Regions from separate parts of the Brevibacillus sp. RS1.1 genome, predicted to be linked through region 2. Evidence: predicted binding sites of a transcription regulator. Region 2 holds the regulator's gene; each other region holds the start of a gene.

What was found. Region 2 encodes Rex, which represses fermentation and respiration genes when NADH is low (regulators of the CRP and FNR family bind a similar motif). Its sites were predicted from a motif close to TTGTGAAATATTTCACAA; they were not measured.
Region 1: the regulator Rex is predicted to act here: its motif matches at 1,823-1,840, upstream of HP570_RS17235 (cytochrome ubiquinol oxidase subunit I).
Region 3: the regulator Rex is predicted to act here: its motif matches at 4,961-4,978, upstream of HP570_RS06685 (helical membrane plugin domain-containing protein).
Region 4: the regulator Rex is predicted to act here: its motif matches at 3,820-3,837, upstream of HP570_RS17845 (nitrate/nitrite transporter).

The regions. Positions count from the first base shown of each region.
Region 1 covers NZ_JABSVA010000005.1:16,257-23,717, reverse strand. The annotation lists gene HP570_RS17250 (hypothetical protein) at 1-114, opposite strand, end outside; gene HP570_RS17245 (sigma-70 family RNA polymerase sigma factor) at 243-827, shown strand; gene HP570_RS17240 (hypothetical protein) at 817-1,551, shown strand; gene HP570_RS17235 (cytochrome ubiquinol oxidase subunit I) at 1,945-3,360, shown strand; gene cydB (cytochrome d ubiquinol oxidase subunit II) at 3,350-4,363, shown strand; gene cydD (thiol reductant ABC exporter subunit CydD) at 4,363-6,108, shown strand; gene cydC (thiol reductant ABC exporter subunit CydC) at 6,105-7,461, shown strand, end outside.
Region 2 covers NZ_JABSVA010000003.1:468,553-476,013, reverse strand. The annotation lists gene HP570_RS12585 (tetratricopeptide repeat protein) at 1-741, shown strand, start outside; gene dinG (ATP-dependent DNA helicase DinG) at 833-3,736, shown strand; gene HP570_RS12575 (ComEC/Rec2 family competence protein) at 3,778-4,683, shown strand; gene HP570_RS12570 (redox-sensing transcriptional repressor Rex) at 4,699-5,322, shown strand; gene HP570_RS12565 (amidohydrolase) at 5,339-6,643, shown strand; gene HP570_RS12560 (hypothetical protein) at 6,706-6,885, opposite strand; gene HP570_RS12555 (hypothetical protein) at 7,020-7,461, shown strand, end outside.
Region 3 covers NZ_JABSVA010000002.1:219,281-226,741, forward strand. The annotation lists gene thrC (threonine synthase) at 1-960, opposite strand, end outside; gene HP570_RS06665 (homoserine dehydrogenase) at 960-2,261, opposite strand; gene HP570_RS06670 (ACT domain-containing protein) at 2,298-2,741, opposite strand; gene HP570_RS06675 (hypothetical protein) at 2,927-3,079, shown strand; gene HP570_RS06680 (NAD(P)/FAD-dependent oxidoreductase) at 3,131-4,309, opposite strand; gene HP570_RS06685 (helical membrane plugin domain-containing protein) at 4,352-4,807, opposite strand; gene HP570_RS06690 (PilZ domain-containing protein) at 5,097-5,762, opposite strand; gene obgE (GTPase ObgE) at 5,771-7,048, opposite strand; gene HP570_RS06700 (Spo0B C-terminal domain-containing protein) at 7,062-7,461, opposite strand, start outside.
Region 4 covers NZ_JABSVA010000005.1:141,997-149,457, reverse strand. The annotation lists gene HP570_RS17870 (YdeI/OmpD-associated family protein) at 1-26, shown strand, start outside; gene HP570_RS17865 (sigma-70 family RNA polymerase sigma factor) at 179-754, shown strand; gene HP570_RS17860 (hypothetical protein) at 744-1,808, shown strand; gene HP570_RS17855 (hypothetical protein) at 1,968-2,336, shown strand; gene hcp (hydroxylamine reductase) at 2,462-3,757, opposite strand; gene HP570_RS17845 (nitrate/nitrite transporter) at 3,903-5,402, shown strand; gene HP570_RS17840 (Crp/Fnr family transcriptional regulator) at 5,485-6,192, opposite strand; gene HP570_RS17835 (hypothetical protein) at 6,379-7,419, shown strand; gene HP570_RS17830 (molybdopterin oxidoreductase family protein) at 7,406-7,461, shown strand, end outside.

The sequences.
Region 1 (7,461 bases), on a different contig from region 2:
TCGATAGCCTTGAAACGGTGTCGACTTTCTCCCGCCTTCATTTTCCGAGTAAAATCGATACTTCACCCGAAAATCAGCGGGGTGTCTCCTTATTTCTTTATAGGGTATCCACACGTTATTTCCTCCGATCCTTGAAAAACGTTGTTAATACATTTCTACTTTTGCCGTATTAACTATCGTGAGGCTCACAATCAAACAAATTGCGCAATTTGTTTATTCCATCCAGAAGGGAGGGGAAGTAGTTGGAGATTGCCCCAGTGAACACAGGCATCTGCCAAACAGAAGAACACGAAAAGCAAGCGGAAGGCATGTCGACCGAAACTTTTACCCACATTTATGGGGCGTACTATAAGCGCGTTTACAAATATATTTGCTATCGTATCAATAATCACTACACAGCGGAAGAAATATGCAGTCATGTGTTTGAAATGGTGATTTCAAAATATAGTAGCTTCTCGCCGGATAAATCAAACTTTGAGGTCTGGTTGTTTGCGATCGCTAGAAACGCGGTGACAGATTACTTCCGCTCACAGAAAAAAAGAATGAGCTTTTCATTGGATTCGATTCTGAATCTGGTCTTGCCGAAGTCGTCACCGGAGGACATCGTGATCCGCGACGACAATCATCAAGCCTTATTTCAAGCACTGGCGAAGCTGAGTGACAAGGAGCGCAATATCATCGCCATGAAGTATGCGGCTGGTCTTAAAAACGCAGAAATCGCAGAACTGCTTGGTGTGAGTGGTTCAAATATTGGCGTCGTGCTCTACAGATGCTTGAAAAAGCTGCAAATGGAATTGCAAAAAGGGGGCTTCCGTTATGAAGAGTAAGCATAATCTCGACGATTTTCGTGAACTCACCGACTTGCTTACTGATCTGGAATTAGATGACGCCACTCCAAAAGTCAACATATACAATCGGTTGAAATTCAAATTGGAATCAGGAAACATACAACTACATGAAAAGGACGGGATTTATATGAAAATGAATAAATGGAAAGCCGCCACAGTTAGTGCTGTTGCTGTTGTTTGCCTTTTAGGTGCATTCTCGACTACATCGTTTGCCCAAGGAATGCTCCAGACGATCTTGGCACGCTTTCAGGTCGGGAACATGGAAATTACCCAATACGATAAAGAGCTGCCTTCTACACAGTCCAATACCCAAGGAAGCAATACACCTATAGAACTAAAGGAACACCCAAAGATGACATTGGAAGAAGCACGCGCAGCTAGCAAAATGGACTTTCCCGCACCGACATGGATGCCAGAGCATTATTCCTATTACAACACCCTCATTCAAGCCGAGGGTATGGTAGAAGTTCAGTATGAAAAAGAGGAAGAGTTTATTTCCTTCTTGATTTCAAAGGGTGGCGAAAACGGCATCAGCACGACAGAGGGTGTCAAGATCGAAACCATTGGCGGGAAAAAGGTGTATTTCGCCAACGGGATCGTGATTTGGGAGCATGAAGAATTCACGGTTGAGCTGTACCATCAGAAGGACCTTGATACTGCGACTCTTGGCAACATCATCAAATCCTTCACTATCAAAAAATAAGCAGTTATTACTTAACCACGTACCGAGGCACACCGACTTCGATTGCTTTTCGAGGTCGGTGATCGTCTGGGTATTCCACTCAAGATGGGCCTAGTACAGGGCCCATTTTTCTATGTGCCGTCACAGAGTGTTAGAAATCATGTAACGAATCGGACACCCTCTAGGGCCAAAAGTCCTGCTACAATTACACATGACCGGAGATATACAGGGTAAACCAAAAACTCTCTCATGAAGATGAATGCGAAAAGGGGGTTACAGGAGAGAGAATTATTTGTGAATTTTTTCACATATATTTGTGATATTTTTCACAAAGTCGTAATAAATGCAGGTTTCCCCACTGGTATTTATTCCGGTACATAAAGGCCAAAACGCGAATGGAAAGGGATCTTGTACATGGACATAGTGGATTTGGGACGACTTCAATTTGCGATAACAACAATCTTTCATTTTGTTTTTGTGCCGATTTCCATCGGGCTGTCCTTATTGGTAGCCATTATGGAAACGATGTATGTGGTAAAAAAGAATGATTTGTACAAAAAAATGGCCAAGTTTTGGGGGACCTTTTTGCTCATCAATTTTGCTGTCGGGATTGTGACAGGGATTATGCAGGAGTTCCAATTTGGGATGAACTGGTCTGATTTCTCACGATTCGTCGGTGACGTATTTGGGACACCACTAGCGATTGAGGCCCTCTTAGCATTTTTCCTCGAATCGACTTTTATTGGACTATGGGTGTTTGGTTGGGATCGTTTGTCCAAAGGTGTGCATCTCGCATGTATTTGGCTCGTATCCATCGGAACGATTCTTTCGGCTCTTTGGATTCTGGCAGCCAACTCGTTCATGCAGCAGCCAGTTGGCTTCGCTATCAATAACGGACGTGCAGAGATGGTCGATTTCTTTGCTCTTCTTACCAATGGACAATTACTATATGAATTCCCGCATACCGTATTTGCGGCAATTGCGACAGGTGCCTTCCTAGTAGCAGGTATCAGTGCTTGGAAGCTGTTGAAAAAACAAGATGTTACATTCTTTGTGCAATCTTTCAAAATCGCGATCGTGGTCGCATTGATTTCCTCGCTCGCTATTGCTCAATTCGGTCATGGTCAGGCACAGTATTTGGTTGCTACCCAACCGATGAAAATGGCAGCGAGTGAAGGGCTGTGGAAAACAAGCGCTGATCCAGCTCCCTGGACGGTTTTTGCAACGATTGATCCAGAAAAACAAGAAAACGGCTTTGAAATAAAAATTCCTTACTTGCTTAGCGTTCTGACGTACAACTCGCTTTCAGGTTCTGTACCGGGCATGCTGGAATTGCAGGCAGAGTATGAGAAAACCTACGGTCCAGGAAACTACATCCCACCCGTTCGGACGACCTTCTGGAGCTTCCGCATCATGGTGGCGGGCGGTAGTGCGATGATTTTACTGGCTTTGTACGGGGCATATCTCGCTTTACGCAAAAAGCTGGAACAGCCAAATAAGCGATTCATGCAGCTGATGGTTGCGGGTATCTCGTTGCCATTCATCGCAAACTCAGCGGGGTGGATCATGACGGAGGTAGGTCGTCAGCCATGGACGGTATTTGGGCTGTTGCGTGTTGAAGATTCGGTTTCCCCAAGCATTAGCACAGGAGCGGTATGGTTCTCTCTCATCGCCTTCACGACGATTTATCTCATCCTGCTGTGCCTCTTGGCTTATCTGTTTGCTCGTGTGGCCAAAAAAGGACCGGAATTGGATGGTCATGAGGAAGTAGAGGATTTGCAGCTTCAGGATCCATTTGATCGTGTAAGGAGTGAACGTTATGGAGCTTAATGAACTGTGGTTCCTGCTCATTGCCGTACTGTTTACCGGATTTTTCTTTCTCGAAGGCTTCGACTTTGGGGTCGGCATGGCGACGCGCCTGCTATCACGAAATGATTTGCAAACCCGGGTTCTGATCAATACGATTGGCCCGTTCTGGGATGCCAATGAAGTGTGGCTGATTACAGCCGCTGGTGCGATGTTTGCAGCGTTTCCGGAGTGGTATTCCACGATGTTTAGCGGATATTATCTCGTGCTTACGCTGATTCTGCTTGCGTTGATTGGGCGAGGGGTAGCATTTGAATTTAGAGGCAAAGGGAAAGGTGAGGCTTGGAAAAAGACGTGGGACGCAGCGATTCTGATTGGTAGCTTTGTCCCGCCGATGTTGTTCGGAATGGTGTTTGCCAGCTTGGTGAAGGGTGTGCCGATTGATCAGAATATGGAAATGAGTGCGAGCTTCTCTGATATTGTGAATGGATACTCGTTGTGGGCAGGTGTGACAGTTACAGGACTATGCTTGTTGCACGGTCTGAACTTTATCTCGCTGCGCACTGTGGGCGAGCTGCGTGAAAAATCACGTGTACTGGCAGCAAAGCTGTTACCGATGCAGGCGGTTCTCATGGCAGTGCTTGTAGGGTGGACATTCATGGTAACCGATCTGTTTGAGCGGCAGGGTGTTTTGTTGACAGTAGCTGTACTCTTAGGTGTTATCGCTTTTGTACTGGCTCGTCACTACTTGAGACAAGGCAGGGAAGGCTGGGCTTTCGGGATGACAGGTGCGATGATCCTGTTGACGTTCGTCTCGATGTTTATCGGTTTGTTCCCACGGGTGATGGTCAGCACGATTGATAGTGCGTTTGATTTGACCCTTTATAATGCTGCTTCGAGTCCATACACGTTAAAAGCAATGACCATTGTTGCAGCAGTGCTTTTACCGTTTGTGCTAGCCTATCAGGCTTGGAGCTACTTCGTTTTCCACAAACGAGTCACTGAAAAGGATCATTTGGAGTACTAATGGACAAGGAATTGTTCCGCTTACAAGGAATCCGACCGGTTATGCTGCTGCTAGCCGGTCTTTCCCTCCTGCAAAGTGCGGCGATTATCGGTCAGGCCCTGTTTTTGGCGAAGTCGATTGCGATCTTATTTGAAGGGCAAACGGTTCAGATGGCGTATCAGCCGCTTGCCCTGTTTTTGGTCCTGATAGTCGCTCGTCATACCATCGTTTGGCTACAAAAGAAAGTCGCTGGCCGTTTTGCAGAAGCTGCCAGTGAGTCTTTGCAAGGGCGCGTTTTATCCCGATTGTTCGAGCGTGGTCCACGTTTTGCAGCCAGTGAAGGAAGCGGAAAGCTTGTTACGCTTGTCCTGGAAGGGGTAGATCGTGTACGTACCTACCTGGAGTTGTCTGTTCCGCGTACGCTGGATATGGTTTTTGTTACGTTTCCGCTTCTGGCATTTGTCTACAGGCAAGATGTGATTTCTGGACTGATCCTGATGGTAACGATGCCTGTTCTCATCGGATTTTTTATCGTTCTTGGTCTGGCGGCGCGTAAACAGGCAGACAAACAATGGCGATCGTATCGAATGCTTTCCCATCATTTTACCGATTCGCTTCGCGGGCTTGCGACGCTCCGGTTTTTGGGACGCAGCAAAGACCACGGGGAGACTGTCGGAAGAGTGAGCGATCAATATCGATCCGCTACGATGCGAACGTTGCGTGTGGCCTTCTTGTCTTCTTTGGCACTCGACTTTTTCAGCATGCTGTCAGTTGCGTTTGTGGCGGTTGGTCTTGGGTTACGGCTGATTGAAGGGAACGTTGGCTTTGAAACGGCATTGGTCATCCTGATTCTTGCACCAGAATACTTTTTGCCAGTACGGATGCTTGGATCGGATTATCACGCTTCATTGGATGGCAAGGAAGCGCTGGGGACTATTCGTACCATTATCGATAGGGCCGCTACAGATGAACATAAGGCGGAAACACAAGTAACGGATAGTCAGACGTCTCTGACAGGTGTATGGAATGGAACGATCACCTTGTCCGATATTCGTGTCGTCGGTGAGGATGGCAGACAGGTACTGGGTGAGGTATCCACGGAATTGGGCAGCAATACGAGAAGAGTGGGCATTGTAGGGGCGAGCGGAGCAGGAAAATCAACCCTTCTCGGAGTGTTAGGCGGCTTTTCTCAACCCGAAGCTGGCGTGATACAAGTAAATAGTCAACCCATTTCGGGGGATGCGAAGCAGGAGTGGCAGCGGCAAATCGCTTACATTCCACAGCATCCGTATTTATTCAATCAATCGTTGGCGGATAACATTCGCTTCTATGAACCGGATTCGACGCAGGAACAGGTGGAGCAGGTGATTCGTGATGTTGGTCTGGGAGAGCTGATGGACAGCTTGCCAAATGGCTGTGACGAAATCATTGGCGAAGGGGGACGCACGTTAAGTGGCGGACAGGCACAGCGCGTTGCATTAGGACGTGCGCTGCTTGGCAACCGACCAGTGATTTTACTCGACGAGCCGACCGCTCACTTGGATATTGAAACGGAATGGGAGCTCAAACAGACCATGTTGTCGGTGTTGGGGGACAGGCGCGTATTTTTGGCCACACATCGCTTACATTGGATGCGAGACATGGATTGGATTTGGGTAATGGACCAGGGACGACTGGTAGAAACGGGTACCTATGAACAGCTCATTGCACAAAAAAGCGTATTTTATCGGTTGTTGACAGCTAGTGCCAAGGGGGAGAAAGGATGAAGGAAGCGCGAGAAGGCAATCAGGGGTGGTTTCTTCCATACTTTCGCCAATTTTTCTGGCAGCTTGCCGCAGCGGCTTTGCTGGGAACCTTGGCAGTGGCATGTGCGAGTGCTTTGCTGTATACGTCCGGGTATTTGATTTCCCGCTCCGCACTCAAGCCCGAAAACGTCTTAATGGTCTATGTTCCCATCGTACTTGTCCGGGCTTTTGGCTTTAGTAAAGCAGTCATTCAGTACCTGGAGCGTTTGGTTGGACATGATGCAGCTTTGCGTGTATTGTCGCGCATGCGTGTGCGTTTGTACCAGGCCATCGAGCCGCAAGATCAGCTCCTCCGCACTCGTTTTCGTACGGGCGATCTGCTTGGTGTACTAGCGAATGACATCGAGCAACTACAAAATGTTTATCTGCGCTTTGTGCTACCAGCCGTCTCGGCGGTGCTCCTCTACGGTGCAGGGATTGTGGCACTGGGAAGAATGGACGGGATGTTCGCGCTGCTGATGGCGTTGTACTGTGGTTTTCTGCTGTTTGTTGCACCCGCAGTAGTCTTGTGGTCATCCATTGCCAAGAGTCGTCGATTCAAGCAGAAGAGACAGGCTGCATATCGGGAGTTGACTGATGCTGTTTTTGGCATGAGTGATTGGATTCTTAGTGGTCGTACCCAGCAGTTTCTCCAGTTATTTTCGAAACGGCAAAAGACAGCTGCCCAGATCGAAAACGGCATCCGACGAGGAGAATGGCGAGTACAGTGGATGTCGCAGTGTGCAATCGGTGGAGCGATTGTCTTACTGGTCATCTGGGCGGGTGGACTTGCCGGTGCGAATCAGATTCCTGTTACGTTGATTGCTGCGATTGGGCTGGTCGCATTTCCGTTGATGGATGCGTTTGCCCGTATTTCTGATGCAGTTGTGCGAATGCCAGAATACAAGGAGTCTCTGGAGCGGCTTCGGGAGATCGAGGGCGGTCGTCCCTTTGTGGAAGCGCAGAAGGAAAAGGTGGCAGATCAAGCAGGGGGCATTTTGAAGCTCGATCATGTTTGTTTTCGCTACCCGCAGGCCAGCAGTTGGAGTGTGCAGGACGTGTCTTTTGAGGTGGCTCAAGGGGGCAAAATTGCGTTGCTCGGCCGCAGCGGAGCTGGTAAATCGACGATACTGAACTTGATTCGAGGGGCCTTACAGCCGGAAGCAGGTCAGGTGACTGTAAATGGACAGCCTGTCCAGTCAGAAGAGGCTTCTGCTTGTTTGTTTTCCGTGTTGAATCAGCAGCCGTATTTGTTTGACACAACCGTAGCAAATAACATTAGGCTTGGTCGACCCGATGCCTCCGATGAAGAGGTTCGTGCCGTGACAGATCAAG
Region 2 (7,461 bases):
TTGGAACCGTATCTAGAAAAAAACGAGCACGATTGGGAAGCGCAGATGTTATGGCTACGTGCTGCCAAATTACTGCATATGATGGACCAGACGGTGGAATGGAGCCCGCCGAAAGGCTTGCAATTGCCGACACGCGATTTGGACAGCGATACTCTTCAGGAAATGGCCTCTTTATACGAAACAGTGGGCAATTACCACCGGGCACAGATTTGCTATCACTTTTTGACGGAGCGTTCCCCAAAAGATGGGTGGACGTGGCATGGCTTGGCCTGGAATACTTGGCTGATTGCTGGTACGAAACGCGCATTGACGCTCGTCAAAAAAGCGATCAGTCTTGCACCCGAAAATGACGACTTTCTTTTTAGTTATGGCTGGATGCTGTTGTTTGACGGAAGGGTAGAGGAAGCAATCAAAGCGTTTCGGATCATGCTGGAGAAAAACCGAGACAATCGCCTCGGACAATCCGGGATGATTTCCGCATACGAAAAGCTGGGGGATACACAAGAAGCAAAACGGATGGCAAAGTATTTCCTGGAAGACGCTGAGCCATATGTACGTTCGTTAGGGTATTTTCATCTGGGAAGAATCGCGGTTGTGGAAGAAAATTGGCGCCTGGCTGAACAATATTTTCAACGGGCATTGCCATTCGCAGAACAGTTATGGGAAATCCCCATCTATCTGCAACTTTGTGCAAGCAAGCTCGGTCAATCCGAAATACAGACGGAGCTGGTACAGCCGTAAATGTACAGGAGAGCAGGAATATTTCCCATCGTTGCCGAATGTGAATGAGTGCGGATTGAATGTTTCCGCCCAGGTTACGAGGTGACAACGTTTGAATCGATTACTAGTTGTAGATTTTGAGACGACGGGAAGCCATCCACGCCAAGGGGACAGCATCATTCAGATTGGTGCCGTCGCAATCGATGACGGGCAGATTACCGAGAGTTTTTCCACCCTGATTCATCCGGGCCAGGATATTCCCCCTTTTATTACCCAATTAACAGGGATTACCAACGAGATGGTTGCAGATGCTCCTTCCTTGGAAGAAGTGTTTCCAGATTTCTTGCGTTTATTGGACGGGCGAGCTTTTGTTGCACATAATGCAAGCTTTGATCTCCAATTTTTACAAGAAGCCCTGCTGAGCCAGGGCTATTATGCGTTTGACGGCTACGTGCTTGATACGGTGGAGCTATCCCGCGTTCTTTTGCCGATGCAAAATAGCTACAGACTCGGAGAACTGGCGTCTGAGCTGGAAATCGAGCACGATAATCCTCATCAAGCAGATAGTGATGCACTTGCCACGGCCCAGCTGTTTCTCCACTTGCTGGATATTTTAAAGAAATTGCCACTTGTAACGATCCAGCGGCTGCAGATGCTCGTCTCTTCGTTTCGCTCAGATATCGAGGTTCTTTTGCGGCAGATCGAGATGGAAAAGCTCATAGAGCTGCCAGAGCTGGATGGAACGCCAACCAAAACGGATTCCTCCGATATGTGGGATATTTATCGCCAGTTGGCCTTACGGAAACGCGAAGAAAAATTAACAGCGTCCCTGAAGCATCCTCCTGTCGATGTGACAGTGACCAAAGCGTTTGCCGAGCAGCTCGAGGATGTTTTGGGCGAAAACGGGTACATGCAGGCGAAAATGTCGGGGTATCAACGTAGAGATGCTCAGGAAGCGATGATGCATGCCGTCTATGAGGCAATGGAGGATGGCGCCCATTTATTGGTAGAGGCGGGGACAGGTACGGGAAAATCATTAGCCTATCTCTTGCCGGGGATCATTTGGGCTCATCACAATCAGCAGCAGCTGGTGGTCAGTACCAATACCATTCAATTGCAGGAACAGCTATTCCATAAGGAAATCGCTACCTTGCAGGAGTCGTTGCCGTTTTCGTTTACTGCTTCGACGCTAAAAGGCAGAGGAAACTACTTATGCTTGCGTAAATTTGAACAAGCTGTGGACGAGCCTGTAGAAGGAAGCAGCCAAGAAATGCGCTTGGTAAAAGGACAGATGCTGACGTGGCTCACGCAAACCGTTACCGGTGACGTGGAAGAGCTGAGCATGCCTCCAAGTGGCCAACTGCTATGGCAACAGGTAAAAAGTGATACGGGCTCTTGCCTGAATCGGGCTTGTCCGTGGTTTAGTCGCTGCTACTATTTTCAGGCGAAGGAACGGGCTCGCGATGTCGATGTCCTCATCGTCAATCACGCCCTTTTCATCAGCGATCTGCAAGCGGAAAACAGGATCCTACCTGCGTATGAAGTTGCCATCGTCGATGAGGCCCATCATTTGGAGGATGCCGCGACACAGCATTTAGGCAAGCAGTTTTCAACCACGCAGCTTCTTTTCTTGCTAGATCGTGCATCGGTTGAAGAGAGTGGGTCAATTGCACGCTTCGCAGAAGAGCTGCAAAGCTGGATGCCTGCGGTACAAGAAGAGGTAGTCGCAAAACTTTTGGAGCTGAGAAAACAGTCCGCGACCTTGCGAGAGAAAGCGCAGCAATGGACACAGCTCTTGTATGCATGGGCATCAGATCGTGCGGAGGAGACGACGGACGCTGGTCGTGAGACGGTACGTTATCGGATCGAATCGTTTGTAGGCAAACACGAGAAGATACGCAAAGTAACCAAAAAGCTGATTGAAGGGATGACTGCATATGCAGCGGGCATCGAGCAGCTTTTGCGAGCGACTCCGCAGGAGGAAAAGCCACCTTTTGCTGTACGTAGTCTACTGACAGATTTATTTGGTCTCATCAAAGACTGGCAGAATACCGTGGAGCTGCTTCACTTCTTTTTACTTGAGCAGGATGCGGAGTATGTGTATTGGATGGAAGTAGAGTCCCGTACAGCTCGCAAGCAGGTGCATTTGTCAGCAGCACTCTTGAAGGTTGCCGACTCACTGGCAGAACCACTGTTCGCGCAAAAACGGAGCCTGATTTTGACATCAGCCACTCTGACGGTCAAAAACAGCTTTTCCTACATCAAAAGCCAGTTTGGTCTCGACCAATTGCCTGAGGAACGAGTGCGCACCTTGTCATTGCCATCGCCGTTTCATTATGAAGAGCAGGGACTGCTGTTGATCCCATCTGATTTCCCGGCACCAGGTAAAGAGAGTGACCACACGTATTTGGAGGCAGTCATACAAGGGTGCGTGGATGTCGTACTGGCTTCGAAAGGAAGGACGCTGATCCTGTTTACCTCCCATTCGATGCTTCGCCTTGTTTATCAAGCGATGAAGGAACGACTAGCGGAGGCGCCAGAACCGTATACGTTATTCGGTCACGGGATTGATAGCAACAATCGAAGCAAACTGGTGCGACTGTTCCGAAGCATGGAGAGAAGTGTTCTGCTTGGGACGAGTAGCTTCTGGGAAGGTGTCGATATCCAGGGGGAATGGCTGAGCAGTTTGGTCATTGTTCGCCTACCGTTTGCTCCGCCGAATCACCCTGTCTATCAAGGAAGGGCAGAGCTTTTGAAGGCAGAAGGAAAAAATGCCTTTATGTCGTTGTCTCTTCCACAAGCCGTTCTGCAATTTAAGCAAGGGGTGGGACGATTAATTCGCCATCACTTGGATCGAGGGGTCGTGATCGTTCTCGACACGCGTGTGGTTGAGGCGAGATATGGACGCTCATTCCTTCAATCTTTGCCGCCATTTCAAATCGAAAGCGGTCCATGGCCAACACTGCGAGAGCGCATAGAGCCATTCCTTAGTATGCAATCCCTGTCAGATTCATAAAATGAAGCAATAGTCTCATAGGGATTAAGGTGATAAAATAAATGTTATGGAAAAAAGCGTGGCGTTGGTGGATGGTAGTTCTTAGTGCGATTTTCCTTAGCGCATGCTCGATTGATAGCCATTTGTATTTGCAAGAAGCAGCAGTGAAGATAGATGACCCGTTTGAAACGGAGACAGAACAGGAATTTTCGGGTCTCATTGTCACCTACTTGGCACTTCCACATGGTGAGAGCACGCTTTTGAGAATGCCAGGCGGTAAAACGATGCTGATTGATACGGGTACGGCAGAAGATTGGCCCGTTCTTTCGGCGCGCTTGGCAGAGCTCAAGATCACACGGCTCGACTATGTAGTGTTGACGAACGACCAGCCTGAGCATATGGGAGGCTACGCTTCATTGAGCCAACAAGTGCTTGTAGATGCCGTCATTTTGCCCAAGCTGATCGCGCCATCCATTCGCCATGTCGTGCTGCTTCGCTCCAACCAAAAGCAGATGGAAGCAGAGCAAGGACAAGTACTTACCCTTGACCAACAAATCTCCATGGAAGTGTTGCTCCCGGATGAACCGTTATTTTTATCGCCCCAGAATAATTCTCTCGTTTTTCGATTGACGCATGACCAACTACGATTTTTATTTATGAGTGCCGTGAATGAAAAAGCAGAAGAGCGACTGTTGGAACGGCAAAATGACAGATTGAAGGCGGAAGTGCTAAAGGTAGCTGGTCAGGGAAGCAATCAAGGCTCTTCGCAACCGTTTCTGACGAAGGTCGATCCCCAGGTCGCCATTATTCAGACAGGCCGATCGCGGGATCAAATGAAAGACGGTCAGACGGAAGTCATGGAGCGCCTGGGTGAGTCATGGGCCGAGACATACGTTACCAGCCACGACGGTTCCATTACCATTTTATCGAATGGAAAAGAATATCGGATTTTGAAGCAAAAGAATTAGGGGGGAAGACCGAACGTGGCAAAACACGAAAAGATTTCGGAAGCGGTCGTCCGTCGTTTGCCGATTTATCTGCGTTACCTCAGTTATTTGCAGCAGGTTGAGGTGACCACCGTTTCCTCCCAACAGATGGGCAAGAATCTCGATGTGAATCCTGCCCAAATCAGAAAAGATCTTGCAGCTTTTGGTGATTTTGGAAAAAAGGGAATCGGCTATGATGTCGATTATCTGGTGGAAAAAATACGTGAAATTCTAAAGCTAACAGATGAAATCCGTGTCGCTTTGGTCGGAGCTGGGCATTTGGGCCATGCCATTAGTAACTACAACGCTTATTTGAAAGATAACATGCGGATTGCGGCCATCTTTGATAATAATCCAGAGAAGCAGGGTAAAAAAGTCGCAGGTATACCGATTCAGCCTTTATCAGAGCTGGAAGAGACAATCGTAAACAAGCAAATCAAGCTGGCGATTATTACGGTACCGGCACCTGCAGCGCAATCCGTATGTGATCAGTTGACTCAAGCGGGTATCAAGGGGATCTTGAATTTTGCCCCTACGACGATTCGCGCAGGAAAAGATGTTCGCATTCACTATGCGGACGTGACGTCCAACCTGCAAAGCCTGGCCTACTACTTGACATAAGAATGGAGTGTATACTATGAAAAAGACGATCCTCATTCACGCAACAGTCATTACCGTTAACGATACGAATGAAGTCATTTACGATGGTGCCGTAGCATTCGAAGGTAACAAGATTACGTATGTGGGCCCAACTCCTGAGGACCTATCAGAAGCAGGATACGATGAGGTTATCGATCAAAAAGGAGACTACATACTGCCTGGTTTAATCAACACGCATGGACATGCTGGTATGTCCCTCCTACGCGGTTATGCAGATGATTTGCCGCTGCAACAATGGCTGGAAGACAAAATGTGGCCATTGGAGGCGCAATTCACGGGAGATACAGTAAAATGGGGTACTCAACTGTCGCTTATTGAGATGATTCGTACGGGAACCACTACGTTTGTGGATATGTATGATCATATGGATGTTGTGGCAAAGGAAGTCGATGCAACTGGAATGCGTGCCCGCCTTTGCCGAGGGATGATCGGCTTGTGCTCCGAAGAAGAACGTCAAACAAAGCTGAAAGACGCGACTCTTTTTGCAAAAGAATGGCATAATCAGGCAGACGGACGTATTACCGTCATGATGGCACCGCATGCGCCGTACACCTGCTCGCCAGAATTTATTACCCAAATTATCGAAAAAGCCGATGAGTTGTCCTTGCCGCTTCATATCCATATGTCTGAAACCGCTTGGGAAGTCGGTCAAAACGAGAAGGACTACGGACTGCGTCCAGTCGCTCATTTAGAAAAGCTGGGCATGTTCAATCGCCCAACACTCGTCGCGCACGCTGTTCACCTAACGGATGAAGAAATCGACATTTTGGCAAAATACAACGTGAGAGTTTCTCATAATGTCGTGAGCAACCTGAAGCTGGCAAGCGGTGTTGCGCCTGTTCCGAAAATGTTGGCAAAAGGCGTAAGCGTATCACTGGGTACTGACAGCTCGGCAAGCAACAACAATTTGAATTTGTTTGAGGAATTGAAGCTCGCTGCGATCCTGCACAAAGGTGTAAATAATGACCCAGTAGCGGTTCCAGCAGAGGAAGCCCTTCGCATGGCTACTCGTTATGGAGCAGAAGGGGTGTTCCAGGAAGAAACACTCGGAAGCATTGAAGTAGGCAAGCAAGCTGACTTGATCGTGATGGATAGCCATCAAGCTCATTTCCACCCAGCACACCAACCGATTTCACACGTGGTGTACGCGGCAAATGGACGAGATGTGAAAGATACAATTGTAGCGGGTAAATTCTTGATGCGTAATCATAAGTTGTTGACCATCGATGAGGAGCGCGCGATTTACGAAGCAAACCGCGTATTCCAAACGTTAAAACGGTAAAAGGCTCCTGTCAGGTGGGGACAGGAGTAAGGCAGTGCAGGTGTAGGTAGGGGAATTGGATACTAAGACGTTCCGTTGTTCATTTTTGCCACAGCTTTTGTCAGGAGATGATGGCGAAAATGAAGAGTGGGTGTGTGCGACCATTGACGCAAGGGAGACGACAATCCTGCCCAGGAGACGCGGTATTCCTGTAACAGAAACCCAAGTATGTCAGGAGATGTGGTTTGTTGCGAAGATGTCACGCGCTCACCTCCTCGGGGTGTATGTGTAGTATGACCGCCCAACCTTAAGCTATGATTAGCAACTTTTCCGTGTCGTTCTAAAACCTTCCCGTATAGCATAGGCTAAAGACAAAAATGGGACAGGGGGGGACGACATGTACATCCGGCCCAAAATGCTGTGGTGGCTCATTCCAATCCTACTCGGTCTATTTCTCCTCGGGATTGTATTGGGAACAGTAAGTCGATCTGCCAATACAGATACTGCGCCTGCGGTCAGGCAAACAGCAGGGACGAAGCAGACGAAGACGGTAGCGGAGCTTTTGGAGCAGATCACGAAGGACGAGGAACGCTCATTTCTCGTATACATGCAGAATCAGACCTTGCATGGGCGATATCAAAATGAGCAATTTCAGCTCGCAGGAGAAATCGGTGGCCACCAGCTTGAAATAGCCAGAAAAGATGGGCAGCCAGTATCGGTGCGAATGGATGGCCAGGTACAGGATCATGCCGCTCTGCCGTATGCGATGTTCACCCCGTATGAGCACGCAGTATTGCTCAAGGGAGTTTTGCAATCGGTCAGTCCTGAACGCCTTGAAG
Region 3 (7,461 bases), on a different contig from region 2:
TCCAGTCAGTACGCACACGATCTGGCTTCCAGGTTGGAGCCTTCCAGCCTCATGCAGCTTGATAATCCCCGCCAGTGATGCTGCCGAGGCAGGCTCACAAAACACGCCTTCACTCTTCGCCAGCAAATGATAAGCATGTAAAATTTCTTCGTCTGTTACACTATCGACAAGACCGTTTGATTTCGAAATGGCATTCAAAGCGCCATCCTTGCTCGCTGGGTTGCCAATTCGAATCGCTGTCGCAATCGTTTCAGGGTTGGATACGGGTTCGCCGTGAACCAACGGAGCTGCTCCGGCTGCCTGAAATCCGTACATCTTAGGCAAGCGAGTCGATTTATTGGCTGCGAAATATTCCTCGAAGCCCTTCCAGTATGCCGTAATGTTACCTGCGTTACCAACTGGAATAGCCAAAATGTCAGGAGCGTCTGTCAACGCATCGCACACTTCAAATGCCGCAGTCTTTTGTCCTTCGATCCGGTAAGGGTTCACGGAATTCACCAGTGTAATTGGCTCTTTCGCTGTGATTTCCCGAACAATATCCAGTGCTTCATCAAAATTACCGTCAATCGCGATGACTTCTGCACCATAGGCGATGGCCTGTGCCAGCTTGCCCAGTGCGATATTGCCGCTCGGGATCAGGACGATGCAACGCAATCCTGAACGTGCCGCATACGCCGCTGCTGCTGCTGATGTATTCCCCGTCGAAGCGCACATGATTGTGTTGCTTCCCTCTTCAACCGCTTTGGCGACAGCCATGACCATGCCTCTATCCTTGAAAGATCCGGTCGGATTGAGCCCCTCGTACTTGACGTACAGCTCCACCCCCAATTGTTTGGATAGGTTCGGGGCATGGATCAGCGGAGTGTTTCCTTCATGCAGGCTGACCAGCGGAGTTTTTTCCGTAATCGGGAGAAATTCCCGGTAACGTTCTAAGATGCCAGACTGTCTATTAAAAGCCATTATTTGTCTCCCCCTTCTACACGGTAGCAGCTCTGCACAGTTGATACGATATCCATCTGTTCCATGTACGCCAGTACTGCATCCATGTCACTTTTTGAGGACATGTGTGTAATCATGATAATCTCTGCTTCACGTCCGTTGTTGAACGGTTGCTGGATCACCTGCTCAAGGGAAATATTTTTGTCAGCCAACAGCTGCGTAATTTGAGCAAGAACACCGCGTTTATCTGCAACGACTATACGCAGGAAGTATTTCGAGAATTTTTCACTGTCTTCTTTCAATACTTTTTCTTTGTATGGAGCAACCATTCCGCGTCCATTCACTCCTAGCTTTCTGTTTTTTACGACAGTAACCAGGTCAGACACAACGGCGGTAGCAGTCGGTAATTCACCTGCACCCGGCCCGTAAAACATGGTTTCTCCTACTGCTTCCCCATGTACGTACACGGCATTAAAGACACCATTAACAGAAGCGAGTGGATGAGATTTCGGAACCAGAGTCGGCTGCACACTTACCTCAATCGCCTCTTCGTCACGACGAGCCAGCCCGAGCAGCTTGATTTCATAGCCCAGCTGCTTGCCATAGGCGATATCTTCCTTGCTCACAGAACTGATCCCTTTTACGTCCACATCTTCGAGCTTCATCGGTACACGGAAGCCCAGCGTTGCCAGAATCGCCATTTTGCGGGCGGCATCAAAGCCTTCCACATCGGAGGTTGGGTCCTGCTCCGCATAGCCCAATGCTTGCGCTTCTTTCAATACCTCGCTGTATTCTGCGCCCTCTTGACTCATTTTGGTCATGATGTAATTGGTCGTCCCGTTGACGATCCCCATCATTTTCGCGATACGGTCTGAGGAGAACCCTTCTACCAATGCACGTAATATCGGTATCCCACCTGCCACGCTTGCCTCGTAGAAAACGTCACAGCCTTTTTCTTGCGCTTTCTCTAAAATTTCGGCTCCGTGCAACGCCATCAGATCTTTGTTGGCTGTTACAACGTGCTTGCCTCGTTCGAGTGCACCCAAAATGTATTCCTTTGCAGGGTGAATGCCACCAATTACTTCCACAATGACTTCAATTTCTGGGTCATCCAAAAGACTAGCAGGGTCAGTGGTGAGCGTGCCCTCCATGAATGAAATATTGCGGGATTTTTCCGCGTCCTGAACAAGAATACGGGAAATCTCAATGCTGAGACCGGTTTGCTTTTGCAAATCCTCCTGATGCGCTTGAATAATGCGTACGACACCAGTCCCGACTGTTCCAAACCCCATTAATCCCAATTTAATGCTCTGCTTCTCCATGTCTCTCTCCCCTGCCTTTTCTTTGATTGTTTTTTCTTAGCCCCTACCGACGATCATCGCTTTGCGAACGCCCGGGATCAGCTGCAAGCCATCCAAAAACTCCGTGCTAGATACGCGAAGATTAGCCATATCGACTGACATGGATATGGTAGCAATCCCTTGAAGTGGAATCGTTTGATTGATGGTCAATACGTTTCCACCTTGATCTGCTACATATGTGAGCACTTTGGACAAGTAACCTGACATGTGATCCAAAGAGAAAGTAAACGTCATAATTTTTTCGCTCATCATCGCATTGAACGGAAAAATGCCATCTTTGTACTTATAAAAAGCACTGCGACTCAATCCCACCCGTTCAACCGCTTCATTCACGGTATCCACTTCGCCGGATTCCAGCATCTTCTTGGCTTCAATCGTTTTGGCAATCGATTCTGGCAGGATGTCAGATCGAATCAAGTAGAATTTTTCTTCCTTCTTCATGCGTTGTGTCCTCCTGAGAAAAACAGTTGTTTCTTCATAGAGGACATTATAACGGAAAGCATGGAATGTGACAATCCTTATCCGCCACTTTTTTTCATCCGATCCTTTTTGGTTTACTTTGATTACATGAGGGGGAGCTTCTTCGCGCACAATAATGCGTATCGTATGGAGGAGGTGAAAGGCAAATGGCCGGACGTGGAAAGTCAGATAAATCGGAGCGCCGTAACAATCACCCAGCGGGTAAGCCAAGCAGTCTCGAACAGTTTGGCAATGACATGCGGGGCAAAAAGATGGCACAATCCCCAAACGTGATTGAAGATCCGAGCGGAAACGGATAAACAAGCACAAAAAAACCCGGGACATCATGATCCCGGGTTTTCCTGATTCGATTAGTATGCCAAAGACGACAGACCGTTGATATGAGTCAAGTAGCGAACGTTACTCGCTTCTTTCATCAAGGTTGCAGGCAGACCTTTCAGCTTCAATTGGCTTGCACCAATTGTACCGATTGCGTCTTTACGGCCCAGACTACCCAATGTTCCGGAGAATACCGGCTTGAAGGTATCCATTTTAGTGCCGTTGAAGTGTGCGAAGAGGTTGTAACCTACTACTTCGCCCATTTGCCATGCCAGTTGAGCAGTTGGAGGGAATGGACGACCTTCTGGCCCCATTACGACCGCACTGTCACCTGCAAGGAATACATCAGGGTGAGAAGTGGATTGCAGGAATTCTGTAACAGTTGCACGCCCGCGGTTTACTTCCACGCCGCACTCAGCTACTACGCGATTTCCTTGTACGCCACCTGTCCATACCATTGTTTTGGTTTCAATGGTACCGCCATCCTTCAGACAAACTGTGGTTTCTTTCATTTCCGTTACAGGTACGCCTGTCAGGAACTGAACGCCGCGTTTTTCCAAGCTTGTTTTCGCACGCTCAACCAGGTCAGGAGCAAAACCAGCCAAAATGGATGGACCTGCTTCTACGCAGTAGATGGAAACGTCTGCAAAGTCTACGCCGTGCTTATGGCACAGATTTGGCAACATATCAGCGAATTCCCCAACCAGCTCGATACCTGTCAGACCGCCACCGCCTACAACGAAGGTAGCATCTGCTTTATTTTTGCTCGTCTTGTATTCAATCACGCGCTCTTCGAGGTGTGCACGCAGACGATTTGCTTCTTCTACAGACTTCAGTGTAAAGCTGTGCTCTTGCAGACCTGGGATTCCAAAGAATGCGGTTTCACTTCCCAACGCAATGACCAAAGCATCGTATTTGATGGACTCGCCGCTCGCCAATGTTACGCGTTGGGACTCGAGACCAATGTTTTCTACCGTGTCTACTACAAGGTTAATCTCCTTGCCACGCAGCAATCTTTCCAGAGGGAGCGCCACGTTTTGTTCAGACAGGTTTCCTACTGCCAAGCGGTGCAGTTCCGTAATGATTTGGTGAGTAGGAAAACGGTTTACTACCGTGATCGACGCTTCTTCAGCCGTCATGTATTTACGTGCAGTCAATGCGCTGAGCAAACCGCCATAACCGCCGCCTAGAATCAGAATATGCTTCGCCATGCCCAATCCTCCGTCCTTGTCTTCCATTCCATAATAAAAAAACTATCGTTTTTGTTGTTGACGTTCTGCAGTTACTTCCAGGAATGCTTGTGCGAAACGCAATGTTTTTTGTACTTGCGGATCCTTGAGCATTTTGAGAATACCGAACAAACCGATCGTAGACTCTTCTACATGAACACGGTCATTGGCTTCAATGGCTGCTTGCGCAATACCTTTTGCTTTATCAGAGATCGGTTTTACGAACTCTTCCATTCCGCCTTTGATGTCGTCGATCAATACATGATCATTTGCTACCGTTTGTACCAAATCATAGGTTTTGGTCAAAAGAGTTGTCAGTTCCGCCAATTTAGGCAGGTTCGCCACCAATATGTTCAGTGACTCTTGAATTTCGGGTTTCATCAACTGATCGAGTACATCTTGTTGCTGCGCTGGTGCCAGAGTAGCAGTGCTTGCTACTTCAGCAGCAGCTTGAGCTTGTTGCGTAGTTGTTTGAGACATAAAAAAACGTCCTCCTTTGCTTTGGAATAGAGGCCTTCCATTCTCGATGCCTGTTCATACGAGTAACGGCCGCTATTCTCCCTGAAAATCCGGTAAAAAATTGCATGTAACATTTTTCACAAAGTAAAGCAAACAACGGATTCTTATAATAAAAAGTGAATGATTTCACAAATATTTATTCAGGAAAGCGCACACAACAAATCATGAAGTGAACAGGCTCGATTGAGAACTCTATGTACTCTACTATATACCTTCTTCACGGGAACAGCAAAGGAAAAAAACCGCTTCCTTAGGAAGAAGCGGTAGTTGAGAGCTTTTTATAGTAATCTTTGATGAGTTCATGGTGCTTTTCATTGATATCCGTAAAGATTAATTCAATGATTGTTTGGTTGTCTTGGAACGTTTTTTCCACGATTTTCGCCATCATGACGATCTCCTGCGCTTGCTTCGGTATCTTGAAAGACAAATGGAGAAAATCGCCCTTTGACACATAACCGTCCGTTCCCAAAACAAGACGGGTAGGAGAGAATTTCAGCAACACTGCCTCGCCTTTTTCTTCGATCGGTCTAGCTCCCATCACCTTGTAAGGGACAGAAATACCGAGATCTGGGGAAATCGGATCCTGCTTGCGCTTTTGGGTAATTTCTACCCCTACACTAATCGGAATCATCCCTAAAAGCTTGATCGGCCAAATCGTTTGCTCCGAAACTACTTCCAAATCAATGGTGTTCACTGCCGCATCTGTTTCCCAACGAATGCGTACAGTTGTTCCGAGCAGCTCTGCTTTCGTTTCAGGCTTCATCTCATAGGAAACTACGAGATAATTGCCCTTTGCATGTTCAACCAAAACTTGGACAGGTGTCTGCACCTGCTTGGAGATGATTAGCGGTAGCGATGCACCGCGTTGGAGTCGTTTATCCCCCATAAATGGGTTCAGTGATGGGATATCAATCATGGTTTTTGTCACTCCACAAAGTCAAACTCTAATTTGCCGATCCGAACGGTATCCCCGTCTTTTGCTCCCAGCTTGCGCAGAGCATCATCTACACCCATGCTACGCATTTGTCTCGCAAAACGCTGGGCTGCATCATAGCTGTTCAGATTCGTCATGCGTACGAGCTTCTCGATCTTCTCACCGCTGACGACAAATACTTCGTTATCACGCGTAATCTCGAATGCATCTGGTTCTTTTTCTGCTCGGAACACTACGCGCTCTTCCACTTCCGCAACTTCTTCGACAGCAGGCTTGTCCGGAATCGTCGCCAAGGTATCCCCGATCGCATACATCAATTCTTGTACGCCTTTACTGGTTGCAGCGGAGATCTCGTACACCTTGACATCTGGAGCCTTTTCCTTGAATATACGCAGGTTTTCCTCTGCTTCTGGCAGTTCCATTTTGTTCGCGACTACAATTTGCGGACGATCTTCGAGCTTCAGGTTATACAGCGTCAGCTCTCGGTTGATCTGCAAATAGTCCTCGTATGGGTCGCGTCCATCTACTGCTGCCATGTCAATCACATGGACGATCAAGCGTGTACGCTCTACGTGACGCAGGAATTGGTGACCAAGACCCACACCTTCATGCGCGCCTTCAATCAATCCTGGCAAGTCGGCCATTACAAAGCTCCGCTCCCCTAAGTCCACAACACCCAGATTCGGTGTCAGCGTCGTAAAGTGGTACGCAGCAATTTTTGGCTTCGCCGCTGTTACACTGGACAGCAACGTGGATTTCCCTACACTCGGATAACCAACCAAGCCCACATCTGCAATCAGCTTGAGCTCCATGACAATGTAACGCTCTTGCCCTGGCTCTCCATTCTCCGAGATGTGTGGGGCTGGATTCGAAGAGTTGGCAAAACGATTATTGCCTCGTCCACCACGTCCGCCTTTTGCGATCACAGCACGTTGACCTTGCTCCACAAGATCGGCAATCACTTCTTTGGTATCATCATCAATGACAGTTGTTCCCGGTGGCACGCGCACGACCATGTCTTCCGCGCCTGCTCCGTGCTGAGATTTGTTGCGGCCATGCTCTCCGCGTGGTGCTTTGAAATGTCGTTGATAACGGAAATCTACCAGTGTACGCAGACCTTCATCCACGACAAATACGACATCTCCACCTTGACCGCCATCTCCACCCGCTGGACCACCCAGCGGTACGTACTTCTCCCGGCGAAAGGAGACGGCTCCGTTACCACCGTCCCCGCCTTTTACATATACTTTTACCTGATCGACAAACATGGTGTCACCTCTTTCATTCCGCGAATGGAACCACCAATTTCAGGACCCATTCCTCTTCCGTATGTATCCACTCGGTGACTTCCACCGTACTCTGTTCGCTTTTACGTATCAGCTTTTCCAATTCTTCCATTCCGGATGCACGAAGTACACCGGCCAGGTCAAAACGAAAATGAACGCCACATTCATCCATCTGCAAGCTTACTTGCATGCTGGCCGCTTCGTACCCGCTTTGGTCTACATGATCGTTCACTGTGCATAATATCTCTGACACCAACTGAAACAAGTCTTGCTCGTTCAAGACTACTCGCGTGAGATCCACATGATTGCACACGTCTACTTCTAAAAGCAATTCATTGTTCAGTGCGTTAAATGTCAAGAAGAAGACGGACAACAAGGAGCTATTCAATCGGGCA
Region 4 (7,461 bases), on a different contig from region 2:
TCGAGGGAAAGGGATTAAATGATTAATGGAAAGAAAAGAGGCGGAAACTACCGCCTCTTTTTCGTGCTTCGCCAAAGGGCTCGTTACATTTTGAAAAAAAAATACGAAGAAAACCGAACCTTTTTTCGATCGAGAGACAATATAGGGTGTAAGCTGCTCACTCAGGAGGGCCCTCTGAATGCAAAACGAAGAAATGTATCAATTACTTATAAAAATGAAAGAGGGTGATCAACAAGCGTTTCATACGATATATGATGCCACCTTTCAGGACGTATACCGGACCGTCTCCTTTCTGGTTGATCATAAGCAGGATCGGGAAGATATCATGAATGAAATCTATATGCAAATGTGGACCTCACTTGCTAATTACGATACGAACCGTCCTTTCCAGTTTTGGCTGCATGGCCTGGTAATCCGTCAAGTGCAGAGATTTCGGGTCAAGAGCTGGAGGAGATTCCGCATTTTTGAACGCATTCGTGCCTTCTCACACGAAGAGTCTTATTTGGATGAACATACAGCGTTGATGGATGGTACAAACCAAATGATATCTCAGTCCATACGAGAACTGACCGACAAACAGCGGACAGTGATTATCTTTCGCTTTTATCACGACTATACGCTTGAGGAAATTGCGACTTTGCTCGATATTCCGCTGGGTACAGTCAAGTCCAGATATCATGCCGGCCTTCAGGCGCTTCGAAAAAACATAGGGAATCTCCCAGTGGAAAGGATGGAAAAAATCAATGACTATTGAACGCAAAATCCGTGAACATCTGCACGAAGAGGCACAAACGATGGAGTGCCCGCCGGCCATTTCCAAACGAATCGAACAATCCTATTCTCACTATTTGCAACGAAAAAGGAGCGAAATAACGATGAAAAAACGATTAATTGGTGGAATTGTTGCTGCTGCGATATTGATTCCAACCGCAGCATTTGCAGCCCCTGTTGTAATAGACATGCTTACTCGAGCACCAATGACTTCTGAACAAGTCAAGCTGGATGAGGCTGGCAAAGCAACACTTGAGAAGCTGTATCGTGCCATTCCTGAAACAAAATCATTTGAGATTATCAATGCAAGCTACCTTGGAGACCCCAATGATTCAACCAAAAAGGTCCAATTAAGCATCGTCTTGCAGGAAAAAGGGGGAACTGGCAAAAAGATTACCCTCCATACAAACGGTATTACGGATGAGATTCAAGATCTGACGCAAGAGAATTGGGAGCCGAAGGAGAAACCACTCATTTCGTTATCCGATCAGGAAATCAAGGGGAAGGTAGATCAGCTCATTGATAAATTGTATGGTAACATCAAAGATTACGAGGTTGCCATGGAGCAAATGGGCAATCCAGATCCAAAAACATTTATCTTGAATTACACCAAGAAGGGATCAGGAGGAGAGGGTTACCAAGTATTTGTTCAGGGGAATAGCATTAGTCTTGCTCCGGTAGATTTTGAACCATCTAACGCTGAAGTAGAAGGTTATTTCTCTAGAGACGGTAAGCCCGATTATTATGCTGATAACTTCTTAAACGATGAAAAACTGTTCTCTTTACTAAAAATGACCCCGACAGAGTTAAAAGAAGAACTAGCAAAAGGGAAATCTGTTGTGGAGATTGCAGCAGCGAGAAATATCTCGAAACAACAAGTGATTGATGTGATTGCAAGAACACAGGCTGAAGGACAGCTTCAAGATGGAAAAAATAAAGTAACGATCAGCGATGATTTACTGAAACAAACGATGAAAGATGTTGAACCAAAAGTCGTACACGTAATTGAACACAAGACGGAAACGGAATGGAAATAGTCTATTGGGAATGGATTGGAAGAAGAGGCGGGAAACCGTCTCTTTTTGCGTCAAAAATAAAGTTGTGCGTCCGCCTACGGGAAGATTCATGATGGTTACGTATACTGTAACGTACTATTTTGACTACACGCTCAAGTCAATCGAAAGGAGAGGTCGACCGTGGCAATTGGACAGATGACTCGGGTCAGCTTGCCGTACCCCTCTACATGGGAAATTCAAGCGAGCTTCGGTGGAAGACCAACCACGTTGGGCACATTGGTGATATCCAATGTCTCGAATGGCAGGGTCAGCGGTACCGTTAATTTCCGTGGTACTCCGACTCCCATACAAGGAAGTTGGGATGAGAGGTCCAGGCAAATCACGATTGAATCACCTTATGCCAATTTTATTGGCACCTTGGCTTACAAAGAAGAGCCAACAAATGGGTTGCGACATTATGTATTACGGGGAACGGTTCGAATGAAGCCCCCATCTGTACGGGCAGGAGAAGTGGGAACATGGACGGCCGTTACGCATTTGCCGCTGTAAGGAAAGAGGAGGGCCTTATCTGCCGATGGATAGGGCCTTTTTAATATTCCATAATAGGTAGAAGGAGGCACCTTCCTGTTAGAAGAAGGTGCCTCCTTTTGTGATGTGCGGTTACAGGTGACAGCCTATTGAGTGATTCCGAGCATTTGCTTCATATCTTCTTGAGCATCACCAATCAACTGAATATGGAACAAGTCTTGTAATGCTTGCAGAACACCGGGCTGAATGAACTCAGGCAATTTTGGGCCAATCCGTATATCTTGTATCCCCAGGCTAAACAGACCGAGCAGGATGGCAACCGCTTTTTGTTCAAACCAGGAAAGAACGATACTTACCGTCAGCTCGTTCACTTCACATTCGAAGGCATCGGCTAATGCAGCCGCAATCGTAATGGTAGAAACCGAGTTATTGCACTGTCCCAAATCGATATATCTTGGGATGTCGGTACCTGGCACGGTGCCGAAATCTACATCGTTAAAACGGAATTTTCCGCAGGAGGTCGTAAGAATGACTGCTTCTGGCGGTAAGGACGTAGCCAATTCACGGTAATACTCGCCTCCCTTACCAGGAGCGTCACAACCAGCGATGACGAAGAAGCGTTTAATCTTTCCTTCCTTGACTGCCTGAATAATTTCAGGGGCGATGCCCAAGACCGTTTTATGATGATAGCCAGTCGTCAATGTCAGTTCCGATTCGATGGAAACCTCAGGAAGAGACAATGCTTTTTCAATGAGCGGCGCAAAATCGTTTTCTTCGATTTTCGTCACATTTTCCAAACCGGTTATATCATACGAAAAGAAACGATCGGCGTAGCTGCCTCGAATAGGCATCACACAGTTTGTTGTAGCCAGGATAGCGCCGGGAAATTTCTCAAACAACTGGCGTTGATCGTACCATGCTTTCCCGATGTTCCCTTTCAAATGAGGATATTTCTTCAGTGCGGGATAGCCATGTGCAGGCAGCATTTCGGAATGCGTATATACATTAATCCCTTTGCCTTCTGTCTGTTTTAACAGCTCTTCGAGAGCAAACAGATTGTGCCCCGTAACAACGATGCATTTTCCTTCTATTTTGTTTTGCGAGACGGTAATTGGCTGCGGCACTCCGAAATGATCCGTATGAGCCCGATCCAAAAGCTCCATGACCTTTATTGCGGCCTTCCCTACTTTCATGGCCATTTGCAAATGTTCGTCCAAGTTAAAATTCACATTCGTCAATGTAAAATAAAGAGCTTCTTGTGTAATGCCGTCCACTTCAGGATCGATATATCCCAGTTGTCGAGCATGTGTCGCATAAGCTGCAATTCCTTTTAAAGCAAAAATAATGGTATCCTGAATACTCGCAAGATCTTCATTCTTTCCGCAAACGCCGATGACCTTACAACCACCTGTTGGAGTCTGTTCACATTGATAACAAAACATGTATAATCCACTCCTTCGATTCAAGATTTCGCTTTGATTATAAGCGGATTGCCGGGAAGGAGCTGTGATTAAAATCACAACGAAACCAAACTTTGCCTCTTATCATAGTGGATGAAGAAGATTTCCCAAGTGAGGGGTGTTGTTTATGGTACGAAAATGGCAGTTGCCGTTACAGACGTTGAGTCTTACGGTCGGTTTCATGGTATGGGTCATTCTGTCATCGCTCATGCCTTTTATCAAAGAAACCGTACCCATGAGTGCAAGCGAAGTGGCGTGGGTGACAGCGATTCCTGTTCTTCTTGGATCGCTGCTGAGAATCCCAGTTGGATATTGGAGTAACCGATTTGGCGCGAGGCTATTATTTAGCATCAGCTTTCTCTTGCTGCTGGCTCCTGTTTTCTATATTAGCCAGGCGACCACTTATACCGATTTGTTAATCGGCGGTTTATTTATAGGGATAGGCGGAGCGGTGTTTTCCGTTGGTGTCACGTCTCTACCTAAATACTATCCGAAAGAGAAGCATGGTTCTGTAAACGGAATCTACGGTATGGGGAATATTGGTACTGCGATCACGACGTTTTCAGCGCCAGTTCTGGCTAAATCGTTTGGATGGGCAACCACTGTACAGATGTTTATGCTATTGCTTGTGGGATTCGCAGTGCTTACCTTCTTGATGGGGGATAAAAATGAACCTAAGGTAGTGACTCCTCTTGGTCAGCAGATAAAGAGTGTCTACAAAAACGAAAAGCTGTGGTTAATCAGTTTGTTCTACTTTATTACGTTTGGTTGCTTCGTCGCTTTCACCGTGTATCTCCCGAATTTTTTAGTGAGCCATTTCCAACTGGATAAAGTAGATGCAGGTATGAGAACGGCAGGGTTCATTCTTTTGGCGACACTTGCGAGACCATTGGGGGGCTGGCTTGGAGATAAGTGGAACCCCTTCAAGGCATTGATGATTGTGTTTGCCGGGCTCGCCTTGTCTGGTCTTGTCTTATCGTTTTCGCCATCGATTTTGATGTATACAGTAGGGTGCTTGTTGGTAGCGGCATGTGCCGGAATCGGTAACGGTGCTGTGTTCAAATTAGTGCCGATGTATTTCTCGCGACAAGCGGGGATTGTAAATGGGATCGTATCTGCTATGGGGGGATTAGGAGGATTTTTCCCGCCGTTGATCCTAACGCTGCTGTTTAATCTAACCGGGCATTACGCGATCGGTTTCATGGCGTTATCGCAGTTTGCACTGGTAAGCTTGGTCTTGGTGATGTGGATGTTTTACCAAGAGAAGCTGCAGCTCGCCGCCACCATTATGGAAAAGACGGGTGAGGCGATACTGATTACCGATACACGAGGCGTCATTAAAAGTGCGAACCACGCTTTTACGAAAGTGACTGGTTATGAGATGAATGAAGTGATTGGCAAGTCCCCCAATATTTTAAAATCAGGCAGGCAGAATGCCGATTTCTATCAAAAGATGTGGGACTCGATCAAGAAGAATGGCTATTGGCAAGGAGAGATCTGGAATCGCCGGAAGAATGGGGATCAGTATCTCCAATGGTTAACGATTAGCGCGATTCTGGACGATGCAGGTGACGTCGAGTACTATGCTGGCATGTTCAGCGAGCTCGCGGAGCAAAGACATGGATAAAGAAGCTTGAATCACTGATAAAAAAAGTCTTGGACGGACAAGTCCAGGACTTTTTTTGTGCAGGAAAATATGTAGACTTTGCTCACATTTGACAAATATCAGGTGGGCAATCATCACAATAAATCGCTTCTTTTAAATAGGCAAGGTCCTTAATCAAGATATGCCCGTGGGGAAGCAGATCGATGGAATCCTGTTTTTTTAGATCGGAAAGCATCCGGTTGACACTTTCTCGTGTCAGTCCAATGAATTGTGCCAAATCGCGATTGGTAAGGGAAAGGTCGATGAGGATTCCGTCGGGGTGTGGCTTGCCGTACGTGTTACTCATGCGGATTAGCGTGGAATACAAGGCGCCGATTTTGCCATTGAGTAGCAAATCGCGAAATTTGGACTGCATCCGCCTGTTCATCAATCCCATCCAACGCAGGAAGTCTACGCAAAATTGGCCGTTTTTGATGAGCATTTTTTCCAACCCTTGTCGCGGGATGATCCATACCTCACCCTCCATTAACATGGTTCCTGTGGAGGTGTACGTCAATTCCTGTTCGAATAGCCCGGAAACGCCAACTAGCTCTCCTGCACCAAATACTTGCAGTGTTAATTCTTTTCCATCGTTTGTGTTTTTTGTGAGCTTGATTTGGCCCGACGAAATTAAGAATAGCTGATCGGCTCTTTCACCATCCAAAAACAGAACGGCTCCGGGAACGAAATTTTTCCGAACAGAAAACGTTTCAAGGCTATTCACAAAATCGGAAGAAATCTGCTCGACAAACGTTGTACCATTTCCGGTCATGTGGGTCCCCCTTACAACAAGGATACATAGGTAACTCATTATATCATCATAAATTGATAGTTTGGGAAGAGGAAATCGTCCTGATTGTGGCAGGGGTGTGAGATAAATCACAACCTGGGTTTCGAGCCATTGCTACAATGGTCTCGAGCGAAAGGAAAAAATGAGCAGCAGCAGGGAGGGTGTTGTATGAACTATCTATTTGCTTCCAAAGTGGCGAAGCGTGCTTTTATCATCATTGCTTGCTTGTTCGTCCTAAGTTACGTGGGAACACGTTTTTTCACGCATATTGATTTGGCGCTTTACGGCTATATGGTGGGGACCCTTGTCTTTATCGGAGGTTTCCTTTATCGATTTTCTGCGTGGGCAGATCGCCCGCCAACGAATGTCATTTTGAAAAAGGGGCTACGCCTTCTCTTTCGTAAAAGCACGGCGAATACAGCAGTGGATCATCTGGCCATCTATCGCTTTATTTGGAATCGGGGATGGTACCGCTGGACACAGCACATTTTGCTGGGATGGGGATGCATCCTGGCCGCGTTTGTCACCTTTCCGTTAGTGTTTGGCTGGATGTACTTCACGATGACGGACAATGGCTACTACCAGGTCGTGTTCATGGGTGTGGATGTTCTGACCGTACAAGCGGATGGCTGGGTTGCGTTTCTCTTTTACAACGCGTTGAACATTACTGCTTTTATGGTCATCGGTGGAGCAGTCATGGCCTTGTATCGCAGATTAAAGAACATGCAGGCACGGGCTGAACAATCCTTTGTCTACGACTTTTTGCCTTTATACCTGCTGCTGTTTATTAGCGTGACAGGCTTGATGTTAACTGCAAGCAACATGTTCTTAGGGGGCTTTGGGCACCCGGTCATATCAGTCACTCATCAATTTGCAGTGATTGTAACATTGATATATCTGCCATTCGGAAAACTGGCTCACATACCATTCCGTCCCATGAGTGTGTTTGCACGCAATTACCGTGAGCACTATGGCGAGCAGGAAATGAAAAAGTGCAAAGTGTGCAGCAATGAGTTTGTTTCTGCGGAACAGTCGGCAGATGTAATCAACGTGCTGGGTAAAAACGAAATGGCTTTTCAAATGGAAGAAGGATTCCACTTGGCTGAACTTTGCTTGCCGTGCCGCAGAAAATACCGGATGTTCCGCTTTACAGGAGTTCCTACGCACGAGATCAATGCCAGGGAGGCAAATCAACATGCCAAAGGATAAATTTTTTAAAGTAATTGAAAACAAGATACATCCGAATGAGAA